One region of the Gracilibacillus sp. HCP3S3_G5_2 genome, then DNA from elsewhere that is predicted to be linked to it. Evidence: predicted binding sites of a transcription regulator. Region 1 holds the regulator's gene; each other region holds the start of a gene.
What was found. The regulator Rex, encoded in region 1, represses fermentation and respiration genes when NADH is low (regulators of the CRP and FNR family bind a similar motif). The targets are predictions, from matches to a motif close to TTGTGAAATATTTCACAA.
Positions count from the first base shown of each region.

Region 2: a site for Rex is predicted at 1,761-1,778, ahead of ACTNEP_RS00525 (nitrate/nitrite transporter). Genes of this name have one in related genera too.
Region 3: a site for Rex is predicted at 4,620-4,637, ahead of ACTNEP_RS09975 (AtpZ/AtpI family protein). Genes of this name have one in related genera too.

Region 1 is NZ_JBQHXU010000015.1:4,868-11,258, reverse strand. Features, by position in the region: gene ACTNEP_RS18100 (lysostaphin resistance A-like protein) at 1-545, shown strand, start outside; gene ACTNEP_RS18095 (YdiK family protein) at 550-759, shown strand; gene ACTNEP_RS18090 (hypothetical protein) at 771-1,088, opposite strand; gene ACTNEP_RS18085 (redox-sensing transcriptional repressor Rex) at 1,149-1,796, opposite strand; gene ACTNEP_RS18080 (ABC-F family ATP-binding cassette domain-containing protein) at 1,966-3,891, shown strand; gene ACTNEP_RS18075 (DUF3021 family protein) at 3,929-4,288, shown strand; gene ACTNEP_RS18070 (anthrone oxygenase family protein) at 4,417-4,905, opposite strand; gene ACTNEP_RS18065 (NAD(P)H-binding protein) at 4,905-5,750, opposite strand; gene ACTNEP_RS18060 (MarR family winged helix-turn-helix transcriptional regulator) at 5,891-6,316, opposite strand.
Region 2 is NZ_JBQHXU010000001.1:108,555-114,945, forward strand. Features, by position in the region: gene ACTNEP_RS00520 (hypothetical protein) at 1-63, opposite strand, end outside; gene ACTNEP_RS00525 (nitrate/nitrite transporter) at 208-1,701, opposite strand; gene ACTNEP_RS00530 (alpha-L-arabinofuranosidase C-terminal domain-containing protein) at 1,912-3,408, shown strand; gene ACTNEP_RS00535 (LamG-like jellyroll fold domain-containing protein) at 3,800-6,334, shown strand.
Region 3 is NZ_JBQHXU010000005.1:251,782-258,172, reverse strand. Features, by position in the region: gene upp (uracil phosphoribosyltransferase) at 68-697, shown strand; gene ACTNEP_RS09985 (serine hydrolase domain-containing protein) at 775-2,121, shown strand; gene ACTNEP_RS09980 (S8 family serine peptidase) at 2,278-4,368, shown strand; gene ACTNEP_RS09975 (AtpZ/AtpI family protein) at 4,718-4,939, shown strand; gene ACTNEP_RS09970 (ATP synthase subunit I) at 4,942-5,328, shown strand; gene atpB (F0F1 ATP synthase subunit A) at 5,334-6,056, shown strand; gene atpE (F0F1 ATP synthase subunit C) at 6,103-6,309, shown strand.

The DNA of each region.
Region 1 (6,391 bases):
GCGATGAAATGAAGGATTTCTTTCAGTCAAGGGATAAAAAAATAGGTGCGATCATATTGTGGTCATTCCTTGGTTTTATTTTAGTTTTAATTACACAATATGTTTCGATTATTATTGAAACATTTGTGCTTGGCATACCGCCAGGATCAGAAAATACGATGGATTTAATGAATATTGCTAGGCAAGCACCTATTTTTATAGTCATTATTTCTGTATTAGGTCCCATTTTGGAGGAACTGGTATTTCGAAAAGCTATTTTCGGATCACTGTATAAAAGAATGAACTTCTTTTTTGCTGCGTTACTATCAGGAGTGATCTTTGCTGCAGTCCATATGGATTTCGAGCATCTGTTAACATATACTGCAATAGGAATGGTATTTGCCTTCCTATATGTAGAGACAAAACGAATCATCGTCCCTATAATTGCACATATGTCGATTAATACTTTCGCTGTGATTGGTCAATTATCCGTCGATCCAGAAGAAATAGAACAACAAATGGAACAACTGGAGCAATTAATGATGATTCTCATTGGAGGACAATAGTATTATGCGTATTTCACCGTTACGTTCTGCCTTTTTTTACATTGCATTAGGAGCGTTATTCACCTATATCGCAATCCAATCGGCAGAAGAAACTGTTTTTAATTTTTTCACCATTTTATTAGCTACATTTGCTACGATTGACTTTGTCGTTGCTGTAAGACTGATAAATTTACATTTTCGCATTAAAAAAGCAAATGAAGACAAGAAAAAATAGACTCAGCTTTGTTAGCTGAGTCTATTTTTATGAAAGACTCTTTCCTTGAGTTTTCTTCTTTTTTGTCCTTCATCGCTCTTTTGAAAGACTCTTTCCTTGAGTTTTCTTCTTTTTTGTCCCTCATCACTCTTATGAAAGACTCTTTCCTTGGGTTTTCTTCTTTTTTGTCCTTCATCACTCTTATGAAAGACTCTTTCCTTGGGTTTTCTTCTTTTTTGTCCTTCATCACTCTTATGAAAGACTCTTTCCTTGGGTTTTTCTTCTTTTTTGTCCTTCATCACTCTTATGAAAGACTCTTTCCTTGGGTTTTCTTCTTTTTTGTCCTTCATTGACCTTTATAAATCAACTATAACTCAGAAGATAAGATCGAACTACCTTGAGGTTGTCTTTCATTCTTCTCCATTCTCTAACGGATAATGCTTCATAAAATAAGCGAGTGATTGTAATTCTACTGCTAAGTCAATATGATGTACACGTACATTTTCTGGTACAGTAATTCTTGCTGGAGTAAAATTTAATATCCCGCTTATCCCTGCTTTCACCAGACGGTCGGTAATACTCTGTGCTTCTGAGACAGGTACTGTTAAAATAGCTACCGTTATATTTTCTAGATTATCCTCTAGATCGTCAATGTGATGTACCTGAATATTTCCAATCGTTTTACCGACCTTACGTTTATCTGCATCAAAAGCGACTTCAATTTTTGTATTATTGTTTTTAGTAAAATTATAATTTAAAAAAGCGGTTCCCAAATTACCAACACCAATTAGAGCTACAGGCGTATTTTCATCCTGATCTAATGTTTTTCGGAAAAAGCCAAGCAAATATTCGACATTGTAACCATATCCTTTTTTTCCTAAGGCGCCAAAATAAGAGAAATCTCGTCTGATCGTAGCAGAATCCACTTTAATCGCATCACTTAATTCTTTCGACGATACTCGTGATTTTCCTTGGATATGAAGATTATTTAAAAAACGGTAATATAATGGTAAGCGTTTTGCCGTAGCTTGTGGTATCTTATTCTGATTCATTATCATTCATTCCCCTTACTATTGTTCGGTTTGGATTTGTGAATGTTTATACTTATTTTTTATTCTATCAGAAAAACGGATAAATGTCGTGAAATAATTCACTTAAGCCTAATCAACCGTGCTTGCAGTGGTATCTGCTTTCCGATACACTAAACATATTAGAGGTGAAAAGCAGATGATTTATTTACAAGTAAACAATTTAACAAAAAGATTTGGTGCAGAACTGATCTTGTCTAATATAAAACTAGAGATAAAAAGTAACGACCGTATTGCCATTGTAGGACGTAACGGTGCTGGTAAATCGACACTTTTAAATATTATTTCCAATCAACTTAGTTATGATGAAGGGGAAATTCATAAACCAAAAGAGGTATCATTGGGGTACCTTGCCCAACATTCCGGCCTAGACTCCAATGAAACAATTTGGGAAGAGATGCTCAAAATATTTGCGCATTTTCAAAAGGAAGAAAGCACATTGCGCCAGATGGAGCAACAAATGGGTGATCCTGATTTGATTGCTGATAGTGAACGCTATGAGCAGCTACTTACTAGCTATGATCAAAAACAGGAAAATTTTAAGCTTGCCGGCGGATATCAGTATGAAGCGGACATCAAAGCAGTGTTAAATGGTCTTGATTTTCCTGAAACCATGTGGACAACCTCCATCGCTACACTAAGTGGCGGGCAGAAAACAAGGCTGGCATTAGGGAAACTGTTATTAACGAAGCCTGATATTCTCATTCTAGATGAGCCTACCAACCATTTGGATATTCAAACCTTGACCTGGTTAGAAGGTTATTTAAACAATTATCAGGGTGCTGTCGTCATCGTATCCCACGACCGTTACTTCCTTGATAAAACCGTGAATATTGTCTATGAAATCTCTCGGCATCATTCTACTAAGTATCACGGAAATTATAGTGACTATTTACAACAAAAAGCGGCAAACTATGAGCGCGACCTTAAGCTGTATGAAAAACAACAAAATGAAATGAAAAGAATGGAAGAGTTTATTCAGAAAAATATTGTACGTGCTTCCACTACTAAACGTGCCCAAAGCAGACGAAAGCAATTAGAAAAAATGGAAGTCATGGACAAACCTGCAGGAGATGAAAACTCGGCAAAGTTCTCTTTTACGATTGATCGTAGAAGTGGCAATGACGTATTAAAAATGAATGATCTATCCTTTCGCTATCGTGAAACAGATCCTTTCATTTTTTCCAACCTTAACTTGCACATGGAACGTGGAGATAGTATTGCATTGGTCGGACCAAATGGTGTTGGAAAATCAACCTTATTAAAAACGATTATCGGACAGCTAGATCCTGCTTCAGGTGAGATTCAACTTGGCACAAATGTACAAATTGGCTATTATGATCAAGAACAAACACAATTACATCCAAAGAAAACGGTATTGAATGAATTATGGGATGAATATCCGATGATGAATGAAAGGGACATTCGTACGATTCTAGGTAACTTCCTTTTCACCGGAGATGATGTCTTACGGACCGTTTCTGCTTTAAGTGGTGGTGAGAAAGCACGACTCGCTTTGGCAAAATTAATGATGGAGAAAGCTAACTTCCTGTTACTAGACGAGCCAACCAACCATTTAGATCTGGATAGTAAAGAAGTGTTAGAAGCTGCCTTGATCGACTATCCTGGCTCGATATTATTTGTTTCCCACGATCGTTACTTTATTAATAGAATAGCTACTCATGTACTAGAGATGCAAGCAGACAAAACAACGCTCTATTTAGGTGACTATGATTATTATGTAGAGAAAAAACAAGAAGAGCGAGAGCTTGCTGAACTTAAAATGGTAGAAACGAAAACAGTAGAGAAATCCGATCATACCAAATCTAATTATGAAAAAGAAAAGCAATTAAAGAAAGAACAACGAAAAAAAGAACGTAGAATTAAGGAAATTGAAGATGAAATTGACCAACTCGAGTTAGAAATGGAAGAAATTGACCAAATGTTATGTGATCCTGATGTTTTTCAAGATCATGAAAAAGCATTGGAACTAACTAATCAAAATGATTCCTTAAAGGCAAGATTAGAATCATTAATGGAAGAATGGGAAACATTACACGAATAACCTATAACAGTAAAAGAGAAAGAGGTGAAAAAAAGTCTTGGTTATCAATGCTCTTTTAAGAGGTGGGATACCCTTTATTATTATGAGTGGAATCGCTTTACTACTTAATTATCAAGAAAAATATTCAGATGCTAAAAGCACATTTTTTGCAAGTTTAATCGCTTTTTTTGTTGGTGCAACAACCGTAATTTATAATATAGACCATTGGAGTTTAACTAAGCAAAGTGTTGTTCATTTTTTAATCATGCTAATAACTGTTTATCCTATATTGCTATTAAGTGGATGGTTTACAATAGTTTCTGTATTTGATGCGTTAAAAGTATTTCTTGTTTTTATTTTGGTTGGTGTGATTTTATGGCTGGTTATGTTTATATTAGCAATAGTTTTTTCATGGTGATAAATAGGTGCTCCATTAACGGGCGCGATTGTTGAATAAAAGATACGAGAGATCTCTCTTGTATCTTTTTTTATTTTTAGTGGTCAAGAGCATTCTCCATGTCAAGAATGCTCTTTGTTAACACGCCACTATATCAAAACCAAAAGAAAACATACCATGGAGCATATGGAACTCACTGTCCGAACATGATTCCATTTTGTCCAGTGTTGTAGATAGTAATCCCATATTTTGTTCGCATCACTCGCACTTGCTTCGGATTTATCCAATTTTTCGTTTAATGGTACATTATAAAACATTGTTACTGCAATAGTTCCTATCAGGAAGAGAAAGCTTCCTATCAATATAATGATCGAAACTGATCCATTCCATGTAAAAATTGTAATGATCCCTAGTAGAATACATAGAAAACTCGATCCCCCAAAAACTATTCCGAACCAGACATTAAGAATATGAATGTTTATCAACTTCATAGTAGTAATCGCTTTTTCAGGGGATGTTTGTGACAAAGCGTTCATAATGAATGTAGAAAAGGCAAAATATATCCCTGCATTTATCCCAATTCCGATAATCGTAACCACAATCAGAAGAACATGGATATGGTCCAATATATTGATCATTATTCACCCCATACTCCCGTTTTGACTGTTTTTTGAACATACTCTGTAAAATCTATTGGCTCACGTCCTAGCACCTGTTGTACTCCATCTCCTAAAAAAGAATTTCTTCCATCAAGCACAGATGTAAATAATTCCATCAGCAGTTCTATTGTAGGTGCAGGTGTCTCAGCTTCATATAATCCTTCTTTAAATTGCTGATTAGTTAACTTCATATAACTGATATTGCTTTGTATAACAGCAGATATCTCATTTGTTGCTTCTTGGAATGTCATTAATCTTGGCCCTGTTAATTCATATAGTTTTCCTATGTGTCCATCTTCTGTTAGCACCTTTACAGCAACTTCCGCAAGATCATCTATATCTATGAATGGTTCCGTAACCTTACCCACAGGTAATGCAATAATACCTTCTCTGATTTGGTCAAGCAAAAAAGCTTCACTAAAGTTTTGATTGAACCAGCCTGATCTCAATATTGTCCAATCAGCATCTGAATTTTTTAGTTCATTTTCACTTTTTACCGCTCCTTCTTCACCACGGCCAGATAGTAATACAAGGCGTTTTACATTATTTTGTAAAGCTATCTTTGTAAACTTCTTAATATCCTCGGCAGCACATGGTACAGCAAGATCAGGACTATACACAATGTACACAGCAGCTACATCTTCTAATACTTTTTGCCATGTTGATTTATCTTCCCAGTAAAAAGGTTGTTCACTATGCCTTGATCCGATTCTTACAGGAAGGCCCATCGATAATAAACGTTCCGCAACACGCTTTCCGGTTTTTCCGTTACCACCTAAAACTAAAATTGGCTTTTGCTTTTCATTCATTTGTCTTTGTAACATCATTTCTCCTCCTTCTATTCTTTTCCTCAGATTTATGTGTTTTCTAATTTTCTCTTTTACTCATCAATCACCCCCACAAAATACTTGTTTGCACAAGCAACTATTTTTCTATAAGAAAATGGTTGAAGAAAATTCAACCACTATAATTTTTCTAACTCATCGCTCATACGTTCTAGCTGAACTGAGAGTTCATCCGCTGTTTCTCGTCCTAGTATTTCGGCATAGCGGTCACGTAATCTCATCCAACAATCATAGATCGTTGCCTCCAGTTCTTTTCCTTCCTCCGTGGTATAAATATAGGATGTGCGTCCCTCAACTTTATTGTAAACCAATCCTTTCATCTTCAGTTTTTCACAAATACGTGTAACAGTTGAGGGTCGTAAATGTAATATTTCGCCAATTTCTTTTTGTGACAGCCCTTGATTCTCATATAGAACCATTAATAAATAGGCTGCAGTTGGTGATAAGCCGCTTCGGGTAAATTCTTCCTCAGCCATCTTCGTTATAATTCTCGTAAAACGACTTGATGTAAAATATAAACATTCTTTCAAATATACATTTAACATAATATAATTCCTCTTTTATTTTATTTGTTTGTGCAACTAAATAATACACATATTCTTCTGATTTGTAAAGTGTTA
Region 2 (6,391 bases), on a different contig from region 1:
CAACACAAAGCTTAACAAAATTACGGCTAATTTCTCTCTACGCTTATACATTGCAGCGATCATCATTATTCCCCCTCTTCCATATTATAAATGATAAGTAAAAAACTTAACAAAAAGAGAGAAAATAATGTGATTAGCAAAGCTAACTCGGAAGAATAACCTGAAGGTACTTACGTCAATAAAGGGTTGTTTAAATTTAAATAAAGACTAGTCATACATTTCGCTAAATACCCCTACATAATTAGTAATATTTCCTCCTGAATCCTGTAACACACTTATAGATAGCCATTGCGTGTAAAACTCTCCATTTTTACGTTTATTAGTGATTTTGCCTTGCCAAATTCCTTTTTCTTTTAGTTGGTTCCACATTTCCATATAAAAATTTGCATCTTGTTTTCCAGAGTTTAAAATATTTGGATTGTGACCGATAACCTCTTCTTCCTGATAACCAGTGATTCGTTCAAAGGCATGATTTATTTTGGTAATCTTGCCATTTTCATCTGTTACTAAAATACCCTGCCCTGCATTATTTACAATATAATTGGAGAGATTCAACTTATCGGTATAATACATCCAGATGATGATTATTAAACTGGCTAATGCCAATTGCGACAGTGCCATAAACCCTATCGCATAGTGGCCATTGATATCATACACAAAAGTCAGAATGAGCGGTGGAAAGAATCCACCCAATCCTCCCATTGCAGCAACAATACCATTTACAATCCCTGCCTGTTTAGTGAAATATAATGGAACTAATTTAAAGATTGTACCATTGCCAATACCGGCAAACAACGCTACAGATAAACTACCAACAGTATATAACATAATTGTAGGTGAAAAAGATAGCAATATGCCGGAAATCGTTAAGCCGGTAAAAACGAACATTAATACTTTGAATGGATTAAGTCTATCTCCTAACCATCCACCAACAGGTCTAAGTATTGTACATACCACAATAAAACCTGCTGTCCGTAAACCAGCATCCACTTCCGAAAGCTGAAATTCCGACACTAAAAAATTAGGTAAATATACAGTTAAAGCAACAAAGGAACCAAAAGTTAAAAAGTAAAAAAAGCTTAAAAACCATAATTTGTTATTTTTATAGACACCCAACACTTGTTGCTTTAACGATGTTTGTACTTTTGTTTCCTTACGGTCACCTAAAAAGAAATTTAAGATTGCAAACAGTAATAAAGGAATAATAAATGTAAATACCGCTATTCGCCAGCCTACCATTCCTGCAATAATCGGTGAACCAAATGAGGTGATAGCGGTCCCGATGTTACCCACACCATAAATCCCATTGACGAATCCATGTTTTTCTTTCGGATAATATTTGGGTAAGGAGGTGACGCCAATAGAGAATATTGCTCCACCTATACCTAAGAATAGTCCTGAAATAATTAAATCGGTAAAGCTATTGGCCATGCCCAAATAACCAACTGGAACAATCAAAAAGAGTAAACTTAAAACGAACAAACCACGTGCTCCAAAGCGATTAGTATAAAAACCCAATGGAATCCGCAGAATAGAACCCAAAATTACAGGTACTGCTGTAACAAAGGAGATTTGTCCTGCAGTTAAACTAATATCTTGTTTAATAAAACTCATTAAGGATGAAAGTAACACCCACACCATAAAACCAACTACAAGACTAAGTGTTTGTAAGGGTAGTTGAAACTTTTCAACATTTTTCATATTCGTCCATCCTCTCCTTCATTTATTATATTTATCATATCAGCTCCTCTATAATTTTATTGTGATACATTTCACATTCATACTCGAAATTTTTAAAAATGAGAAGCAAGAACTTATTGTAAGCGGTTTATAAAAAGGAATTAACCATGTATAGTAAAACTATACACTGCTTTTCAGATTTAAAATTAATGGGAAAATGAGGTGGAAACGATGGGAAAAGAAACAAAGGTTGAAGTGAATGCAAGGCGTGTATTACGTAGTAGTAGCTCCCTGATTTATGGTCATTTTATGGAACATTTTCACCGGCAAATTTATGGAGGAATTTACGATCCTGAATCCCCTTTCGCAGACGAACACGGATTTCGTAACGACGTACGCGAAGCATTAAAAAATATTGGAACACCTATTGTCAGATGGCCAGGTGGTTGTTTTGTTTCTAATTATCACTGGGAGGATGGTGTGGGAGAACGAAAGCCTTTTTTTGATAAAGCCTGGAGAGTTGAAGAGCCAAATCTATTCGGAACTGACGAATTTGTTACCTTCTGCCATTCGATAGAAGCAGAACCATATATTTGTACAAATGCAGGGACTGGTACAGCTGAAGAGATGAGTAATTGGGTGGAATATTGCAACCTTAAAAATGAAGGAAAGTATGCAAAAATGAGACAAGAAAACGGTCATGAAGAGCCATTTAATGTAAAATATTGGAGTATCGGTAATGAAAACTATGGTAATTGGGAAATTGGGGCAAAAGACCAAAAAGAATGGGGCCGATTCGTATTAGAATCTGCTAAAATGATGAAACGGGTAGATCCTTCCATCGAGCTACTCGCGGCCAGCATTTCTGATTTGAATTGGAATATTAACCTTTTAAAGGAAGCAGGAGACTTTTTAGATTGGATTTCGATACATGGTTATTGGGATCGTCTCCATGAAGTAGACAATCCTTCCTCCTATGAAACTTGTATGATCCATACGTTAGAGATAGAAGAGCAAATCTTAAAAACAAAATATATACTAGGATCACTTGGCTATCTAGACAAAATAAAGATTGCTTTTGACGAATGGAACTTGCGGGGTTGGCACCATCCAAATGTCCATAGAGGGGATTGGATGGCAGATAACATTATTTCAGCAAGAGATCGCAATGATATTAATTCTACCTATACAATGGCAGACGCTGTTTTTAATGCATGTTTCCTGAATATTTGTTTAAAACATAGTGATATTGTTGGAATGGCGAATTTCGCACCTATTGTGAACACTCGTGGTGCTGTTTTCACCCATGAGGATGGGCTTGTATTACGTTCTACTTACTATGTTTTTGAATTATACTCAAAATATATGGGAGATAAAATAGTTGACTCATGGACTTTTCAAAATGATATATTCGAAGTGAATAATGAGGGGAAAAAGTATGAAGTACCATCATTAGACGTTATAGCTACAACAAGAGATGGATCCAAAAACTTAAGAATCGCTATGGTTAATAGACATCCAGAAGAAAAAAGAATCGTTAACCTAATAACCGATAGTCAATTTGAACATGGAACTGTCTATTCTATTGTTGGTTCTTCTAAGGATGCCTACAATGACATCAATCAACAAGACAACTGTAAGACTGTCCAGCATAAGATGAAAACGAATGCAAAAGAGATGGCTGTAGAGGTTGAGCCTCATTCAGTAAATATATTAGTTTTAGAATAATTATAATTATTGCCCCTGTTCCCTTCTGGCAACAGGGCTTTTTCATTTCTCTAGCAATTTACCTCTCTTTTCTATTTAACAAATATAGCAAATGTAAACTAGCATGCAAATATCATTAATCTAGATATTATCATTACATTTATATTACAACATTGAAAATCAAAATCCCTTATTGTATTATATTATTAATTAATTTATACATATTTTTCTAGCCTATTGTTATTAACTTAACAAAAATGATAATCAAATAATAGATAGTTGCTTGTTATTCTCTATTGGTTATTGTTTTTATTAAAATGAAAACGTATACATACGAAAGGAGGGATTCTTAAAGGTAAATGAAGGTATTACTGTCTTTCTTAAATTTGACCATTTTGAAAGGAGAGTTTTCATGAAATCTATCAGTAGTAAATTAGTTATCACGCTAGTCTTTTTTATGTTAGTTCCAGCAATTGGATTGGCAGCATCCAATCAAGAACAATCGTATAAGGGCAATAAACCTGGACAGCCTTTAGCAGGTCCTGTACCTCATTTTGAAAACGTATCGGTACATGATCCTTCCATTATTAAAGATGGCGATACTTTCTATGCTTTTGGTACCCATATTGAAGCAGCAAAATCTACAGACTTGATGAGTTGGGAAAGATTCACAAATGGTTATACTACACCTGGTAACGCGTTATATGGCGACCTCTCTGAAAATTTGGCTGGTTCGTTTGAGTGGGCTGGTGAAAATGATGCGGATAGCTATGGTGGATTTGCAGTATGGGCACCAGATATTTTCTATAATGAAGATTATATCAATGAAGATGGTTCCAAAGGAGCTTACATGATCTATTATAGTGCATCCTCGACCTACATTCGCTCTGCAATCGGCTATGCTGTTGCAAAGGATATTGAAGGGCCATATGAATATGTGGATACTGTCGTTTATTCAGGCTTCACAGAAGAGGAAGCCTATGATAATAACAGTACAGTTAATAAGCAATGGGAAAATACGAATATACCGGACTTGATTGATGAAGGAATATTAGTAGAAGAAAATGAGAACTGGTTTAATAGTAATGGATCATTTAATAATACGATGTACCCTAATGCAATTGATGCCAACCTGTTCTATGATGAGAATGACAGGCTTTGGATGAGCTATGGATCATGGTCTGGTGGTATATTCCTGCTCGAAATAGATAAAGAAACAGGTCAGGTTATTTATCCTGGTGAAGACGGTGAAACGGATGATGGCAGAATGATCGACCGGTACTTTGGAACGAAAATCGCCGGTGGCTATACTCAATCAGGTGAAGGGCCGTATATCGTATACGATGAGAAAGCCGATTATTACTATTTATATGTAACATATGGCTGGTTAGGTGCAGACGGCGGATATAATATGAGAGTTTTTAGGGCAACGGATCCCGAGGGACCATATGTGGATGCTAAAGGTCAAGATGCTGTACTTCCTGGGAATGTTTCTAACCATACCTATGGCAATAAAATAATGGGGAACTTTATGTTTGATCGAAAAGTTGGTGAACCTGGTTATGGTGATGGCTTTGGATATGTATCCCCAGGCCACAATTCTGTTTATTTAGACGACGAAACAGGTGAACAGCTACTAGTCTTCCATACTCGTTTTCCTAATCAAGGTGAAGTACATGAAATGAGAATCCATTCCATTTTTATGAATGAAGACAATTGGCCAGTGGTATCACCTTACCGTTATACTGGCAAGGAACTTGAAAAGGTAAATAAAAAGGATATAGAAGGTTTGTACAAACTTATTAATCACGGAAATGAATACTCTGATGCAATAGAAACTTCCGAGTATGTAACACTTGAGCAAAACAACAAAGTAACTGGTGCAGTAGAAGGTACCTGGAAGAAAACAGGACCTAACAAAGCAGAAATTACACTTGATGGTGAAAGATACAAAGGTGTATTTGTTCCGCAATGGGATGAAATATCTGAGCAATATGTGATGACTTTTACAGCAATGTCCGATGAAGGGATTGCCATTTGGGGCAGTAAGCAAGAAAATAGATCTGATGCTGAAGTAGTAAAGGCAATTGAAGAAGAGCTTGATTTAGGCAATACCAACGAAGTAGTAAATAATTTGGTGCTACCGGTAGTAGGTGCAAACGGCGCAACTATTAGCTGGGAAACATCGGACGAGTCTGTCATTTCAAATACTGGAGAGATTAATCGTCCCTCAGAAGAAGTTGGCCCACTAAATGCAATGTTAACGGCTACTATTACAATGGGAGAGGCTACAGCTACAAAAACTTTTGCAATTACAGTACTACCCTATCAAAACGCTGAATTGACTAGCCATTTTCCATTTGATGGAGATTTATCAGATCAATATGGTGATTTCGGTAGTGGCAGTATAACAGGCGATCGTATTACCAATACCGGGGGATCCATTTCCTATGGAGAAGGTGTGCACGGAGAAGCGCTCTATTTAGATGGAGAATCTGGGGTCTTATTGCCCGATAATCTGATAACGAACCATCAGTATTCCGTATCATTCTGGGTCAAACCTGAACAACTGACCACTTATACGACCACGTTCTTCGGTGGAGAGCCTAACAGTTGGATCAGTTTGGTACCACAAGGACCTGCTGGAAACAGAACAATGCTCTGGTCAGGTGAAGCATGGTATGACGCTCCAGCTAGCTACACGATTAATACGAACGAGTGGACACATGTAGTGTTTTCCGTCAATAACGGTTCGGTTAAGCTATACTTAAATGGTGAAGAAGAGTTCTCCGGATCTAACTTCCCAGATGTATTCACAAATGCTGATGCTGATTTCAGTCTTGGTGTAAACCACTGGGACTCACCATTTAAAGGTTTTATTGATGACCTGCAAATTTTCGATGGAGAACTATCACCAGCACAAATAGAAGATCTTTCAGCTCAATAGTCCGCTAAAAAGCTCTTTTCCGAATTCGGAAAAGAGCTTTTTTACAATAGTTATAAA
Region 3 (6,391 bases), on a different contig from region 1:
ACAATTTTAAGGATGAATATGGTTGTCTACCGGGATATAATTTTGTAAAAAAAGGAGCGTTTTCCTCATGAGTAATGTGTTTGTTTTAGATCATCCGTTAATTCAACACAAATTAACGTACATACGAGATAAAAATACTGGGACAAAAGAATTTCGTGCTTTAGTAGATGAAGTTTCTACTTTAATGGCTTTTGAAATTACCAGAGATCTTCCGCTAGAAGAAACGACAATTGAAACACCAGTCACTACCGCTACAACTAAAGTACTAAGTGGAAAGAAAATGGGGATTATTCCTATCTTAAGAGCGGGATTAGGTATGGTAGATGGCATGTTATCCCTTATTCCTGCTGCTAAAGTTGGACATGTTGGCCTTTATCGTGATCCAGAAACATTAAAACCTGTCGAATACTATATTAAGCTGCCATCTGATATCGAAGAGCGTGAATTAATCGTTGTTGATCCAATGTTAGCAACTGGCGGTTCTGCCAATGATGCGATTCATTCCTTGAAGAAGCGTGGCGCAACTAACATTAAGCTTATGTGCTTACTTGCAGCACCAGAAGGGGTAGAAGTCATTCAAAAAGAACACCCTGACGTTGATATCTACCTCGGAGCACTTGATGAAAAATTGAATGAAAAAGGTTATATTATTCCTGGTCTTGGTGATGCGGGAGACCGCTTATTTGGAACTAAATAATACTCTAAATACAAAAAGGAATGTTGCCATGCATTCCTTTTTGTATTTTAAAAAATACTCAAATGAACAGGGTTTAAGTGGGAAATGTCGAAAGTAATAAAGAGGAAAATGGAAAAATCAAAAAAGGTGGTAATGAAATGGAAGAAAAAATAGAAATGCTAATGCAAGCAAACTACGAATTAGACTATTTTATTGGCAATGTATTGGTAGCAAAAGGAGATCAAATAATATTCAATCAAAGCTATGGTATGTCTGACTATGAGCTGAATAAGCCGCACACCCCATCATCAAAGTTTCTGGTAGGTTCTGTATCCAAGCAATTCATTGCTGCCGCTATCATGAAGTTGCAAGAAGAAGGTAAATTACATGTAAAAGACACCCTCGACAAGTATTTAAAACACTATACTTATGCACCCCAGATTACGCTTCATCACTTACTGACTCACAGTTCGGGAATCCCTAATTACACAGAAACCCTCGAATATTATCTCAACAGGACAAAAGTCCATACGCCCGAGGATATTATGGATTATTTTAGCGATAGGGAGTTACTGTTTAAACCTGGTAGTAACAGTTATTATAGTAATTCTGGTTATGTTTTACTTGCGAAAGTTATTGAATATATAACGAATCTATCTTATGAAGAATACTTAGATCAAGTGATTTTTCAGCCACTCAACATGAAGGATACCGGAGTGCTTAAAAGCGGCACGAATATAGATGGTCCAATGATTGGATACACAGGTACAGCAGATGGATATAAGGAAGGGCCGGTGTTGGAAATGTCCATATGTTATGGCGCAGGAGGAGTCTATTCTACAGTAGAAGACCTTTACAAATGGGACCGATCTTTATATTCGGATACCATTCTAAGTTCGGAGTCTCGTCATCAACTTTTTATAAAACATATTGGAAATTATGGGTATGGATGGGAAGTTTCTGAAAAAAGTGTGCATCACGAAGGGGGAATTACAGGTTTTAACTCACTGATAAGTAGAGATATGGATGAAAAGCTAGTTATTATTATTTTAAGTAATCGAGCCTATTATGGCTCTCGAATAGATATCATTCATCAAGATATTCGTGCTATTCTAGACGGACAATCAATAACATTACCACAGAAAAAAGATTACTTGGAACAAAATCAATTAAATTTTCAGAAGTATTTGGGAGAATATCTAGAACCTAACATGAATATCCTCTTCGGCGTAAAGTATGTAAACGATCGTCTCTGTATATATGAAGCTCAAAATCCAGCATATCCATTAGAACTAAAACCAATTAACCAAGCACCTACAGAGGATATTTTCAGCTTGGAAATGTCACCTGGTATTGTCTCATTTCGAAAAGACCAAGAAGGAGAGGTGAAGGCCGTTACCCTTTTTGAAGATGGATTTTCGGTTGAATTGGAAAAAATAAAATAATTTCACCTATTGAAAAATTGACTAATTTATTATTAGATATAGCTAAGAGAATGACTCTGTATTCTTATTATGAGGTGGAGATATGCAATCTTTTCATACATATCTCCCCTCCTAAACGTAAACAATACTCCTATCCAATTAAAAGGAGTGCTTCAAGTGTCATTCATCTTATCCCTATTCTTATTTACTGCTACAGTTACAGATCCAACCGAATACTCCTTTATTATCGAGGTGGAAGATGACCCACATGAATTCGCTGAAGAAATAGAAACGTATCATTCCAATGTAGAAATTCTTGCTGTATACGATACCATCTTCAATGGGATAGCGATCAAAACAGATCAGCGTAACCTCGACAGAATCAAAAGACGAAATAACTTTCGGCAAACATATTCCGTTCAAGAATATCAAACACAACTAACCCAAACGAACATCAACGAGAGTATCCCTTTTTTAATACCAGATCCCCTTCCGTACACGGGAAAAGGGGTAAAGGTCGGAATCGTTGATACAGGAATAGATTATACGCACCCAGATCTCAAGAAGAATTATAAAGGTGGATATGACCTGGTAGATTTTGACGATGACCCAATGGAATCAACTCCTGAACAAGGTATCCCTACGCTGCATGGCTCCCATGTCGCAGGAATAATAGGGGCGAACGGTCAGATGAAAGGAGTGGCTCCAGATGCGGAACTCTATGCCTATCGAGCACTCGGACCAGGTGGAACCGGGACAACTGTACAGGTAATGGCGGGGATTGAGGCCGCTGTAAAAGATGGGATGGACATTATCAACCTTTCATTAGGAAATTCGATTAATGGTCCCGATTGGCCGACAAGTGTTGCTGTAAATCGCGCAACAGAAAAAGGGGTGACGGTAGTTATTGCCAATGGTAATACGGGACCTGATTTATGGACGGTTGGGTCACCAGCAACAGCCAGTCAAGTCATTTCTGTCGGCGCATCAACCCCGAAACTAAAACGTCCTTTTCTGTTTGATCGGTTTCATGATAAAAAAATAGAGATCATCCCGATGCAAGGCTCACCTAATTGGGATTTCCCTCGTGATTTAGAAGTAACGGATAATCAAGAAGAACTAAAGAATGATGCGATTCTAATAACAGATCGGGAAGAAGAGATTCCCTTTGCTCAATTAGCAGCCGAGGCTGAAGCTAATGGCGCCGCAGCGTTACTAATTGCAAACAATGAAGAAGAAGGGGTTTTTGAGGGTGCTGTAGATCCAAATATATCCATACCGGTTGCAGCGATCAGTCAAGAGGATGGAACATGGTTAAAAGAAAATCCGGGTTATTTATCGATTGAATATGAGGAAATTCAAGATACGATAACGGAATTTAGTTCACGTGGACCGGTTACTGTTAATTGGGCAATAAAACCAGAAATAGTTGCGCCAGGTGCCGGTATTTTAAGTACGGTACCTGGTGGATATCAGGCATTAAATGGAACAAGTATGGCAGCACCTCATGTCGCAGGTGTACTAGCTTTGTTGAAAGAAGCTCATCCGGATTGGACACCGGCTCAATTGAAGGCGGCAATTTTGACTACAGCTGAACCTTTTCATAACTTTCAGCCGATTGAACAAGGAGCAGGGAAAATCAACCCGAAAAAAGCACTCGAAACCGATACCTTAATCCATCAATCGCTCCTGCAATTTGGTAAGATAACTGGTCATAGTGAACAAAAAACAAGCAAGCTTACTGTAGAAAATATCTCTGATCAAACCAAGCAATATGCTTTTACGTTACCAGAGCAAGATCAGGACATTCGTTTTCAGTTGCCAAAAAGCTTCACTCTACAACCAGGTGAGAAGAAAGAAGTTGAGGTAAAAGCAACGATTAGGACAGGTCAACTCGAGGAAGGGATGAAACAAGGATACCTTTTTTTGAACGATACCCCTATTCCGTACATGTTTTTAACAGAAGAAAATGAGATACCGAAAGCGATGGGCCTTGAATTAACGATAACACCACTAGAAGATTCTTATCATTATCAATTATATTTAGTAGAAGCAGCAGAAAAACTAACTATTGACCTATACGATGCCAACACATTTGCATTTGTCACTACGTTGGAAGAACGAACAGCATTACAACCAGGTGTTATTGAAGGAGAAATTGAACAACAACAACTTCTCGAAGGGCATTACATCGCCAACATAACTATTCAAACAAGCAACGGCCAGATCTATCAGTATCAAACAATTTTAGATGGTGGGGTTGGTTGAAGCTCCTGTGGAGTGGGTGAAAGAGATAAAGATCTCTCTCTAACCTGCTTCACACCTTTTATTTCGCGACACGAAGTAATTGTCACATTTTTTTCGAAAAGTGTTGTTTTCCACATGATGGCTAGCAGGAAAAGGAGTCTCTCAAAAAGTGTGGAAATTTGTCTGTTTATTTTTGTTTTTTGTCTGTGAAATCGATTGACAATAAAGAACCCCTATTGTATGCTAATTTAGTGTGGATGATAAGGGTTACAGTGTGACAAATATCACGAAAAAGGAAAATGGCAATCGTATCTATCCGTTTTTCTTATCTATACATATGTAATAGGTTTTGTATATTAGGAGTGAGTAAATGTCACCACCGAAAAAGAGCCCTTACCATGGATTAGCAGTTTATAGTGCTGTCTTGTCACAAATTGTCGGTGCGCCATTAATTGGCTTGTTTATCGGCAGAAGTGTGGACAAGTATCTCTCCACATCACCACTTTTTTTAGTGATCGGATTACTTTTTGGTCTAGGAGCCGGTTTATACGGAACCATTCATTACGTACGAGATTTAACGGGAGACGAGTAACTATGAATCAATACAAAAATATGATAACCCGTCAGCGTAAATGGATGTTCTATCTCCTTGCACTTTTTGTTCTTGGCTGGGGTTTTACACCTTTTCCAAGAGTATTCCTCGGACTTCTCCTAGGAACAGCATTAAGCTTTTATAATTTATGGGTAATGCAACGTAAGATCGACCGTTTTGGAAAGGCAATTTCGGATGGTGGTCGACCAGGGGGAATTGGTACGTTTACCCGCTTAGCTACTGCAGCATTAGCGGTACTCATCGCAATGCGCTTTGAAGAATATTTCCATTTAATGTCTGTTATTTTGGGATTAATGACAACTTATGTTGTTATTATGATAGATTTTGCATTTTTTAGAAAACTAGACGAGCAAAAGGAAGTGAGGTGAAGGAATTGGATCACGAATCACCGATGTTGGAAGATCTATTTGGTATTCCATGGCTAGATTTTAACCTTTCCACTACATTAATGACTTTTGTTTCTTCTGTCATTGTATTTATCATCTGTACACTAGCAGCGAGAAACCTCAAAATGAAGCCAACTGGTTTTCAAAACTTTATGGAGTGGATTGTAGATTTTGTCAAAGGTATTATCGGGGATACGATGGATTGGAAAACAGGTAAAGTATTTTTACCACTTGGTTTAACGTTACTAGTATATATCTTTATTAGTAACATTCTTGGTGTTATTACTATGGGTGTATGGGGTCATACGCTATGGTGGAAATCACCTACTTCAGATGCAACGCTCACCTTATCATTATCAGCGTTGGTCATCATTTTAACTCATTATTATGGAGTGAAAGTAAAAGGGTTCAAGGAGTATACAAAAGATTATGTGCGTCCTGTACCATTTTTACTACCATTTAAGATTATTGAAGAATTTACGAACACCTTAACATTGGGTCTACGTCTCTTCGGTAATATCTTTGCGGGAGAAATTTTATTATCACTTATTACCAAAATGGCCTTCGTGGCTATACCATTTACATTTATTTCCATCATTCCGATGATGGCATGGCAAGGATTCAGTTTATTCATAGGTGCTATCCAAGCATTTATTTTCACAATGTTAACAATGGTTTATATGTCTCATAAAGTGAGTTCAGACCATTAAAATATTAAAATAGTAATGATTTATACATTTTAAAGGAGGAAATACAATGGGAGCTTTAGCAGCTGCAATTGCAATTGGTTTAGCGGCACTTGGTGCTGGTTTAGGTAACGGTATGATCGTAAGTCGTACAGTAGAAGGGATTGCACGTCAACCAGAATTAAGAGGTGCACTTCAAACAACAATGTTTATCGGGGTAGCGTTAGTAGAGGCGATTCCAATTTTCGCCGTAGTTATTGCCTTTATGGTAATGTAATCATATTTAATGTTGATAGAATGGCGAAGTTCGTCCAAGACAACCTTCGCCATTACTTTGTAAAAAGAAAAGCGAAGTTTGC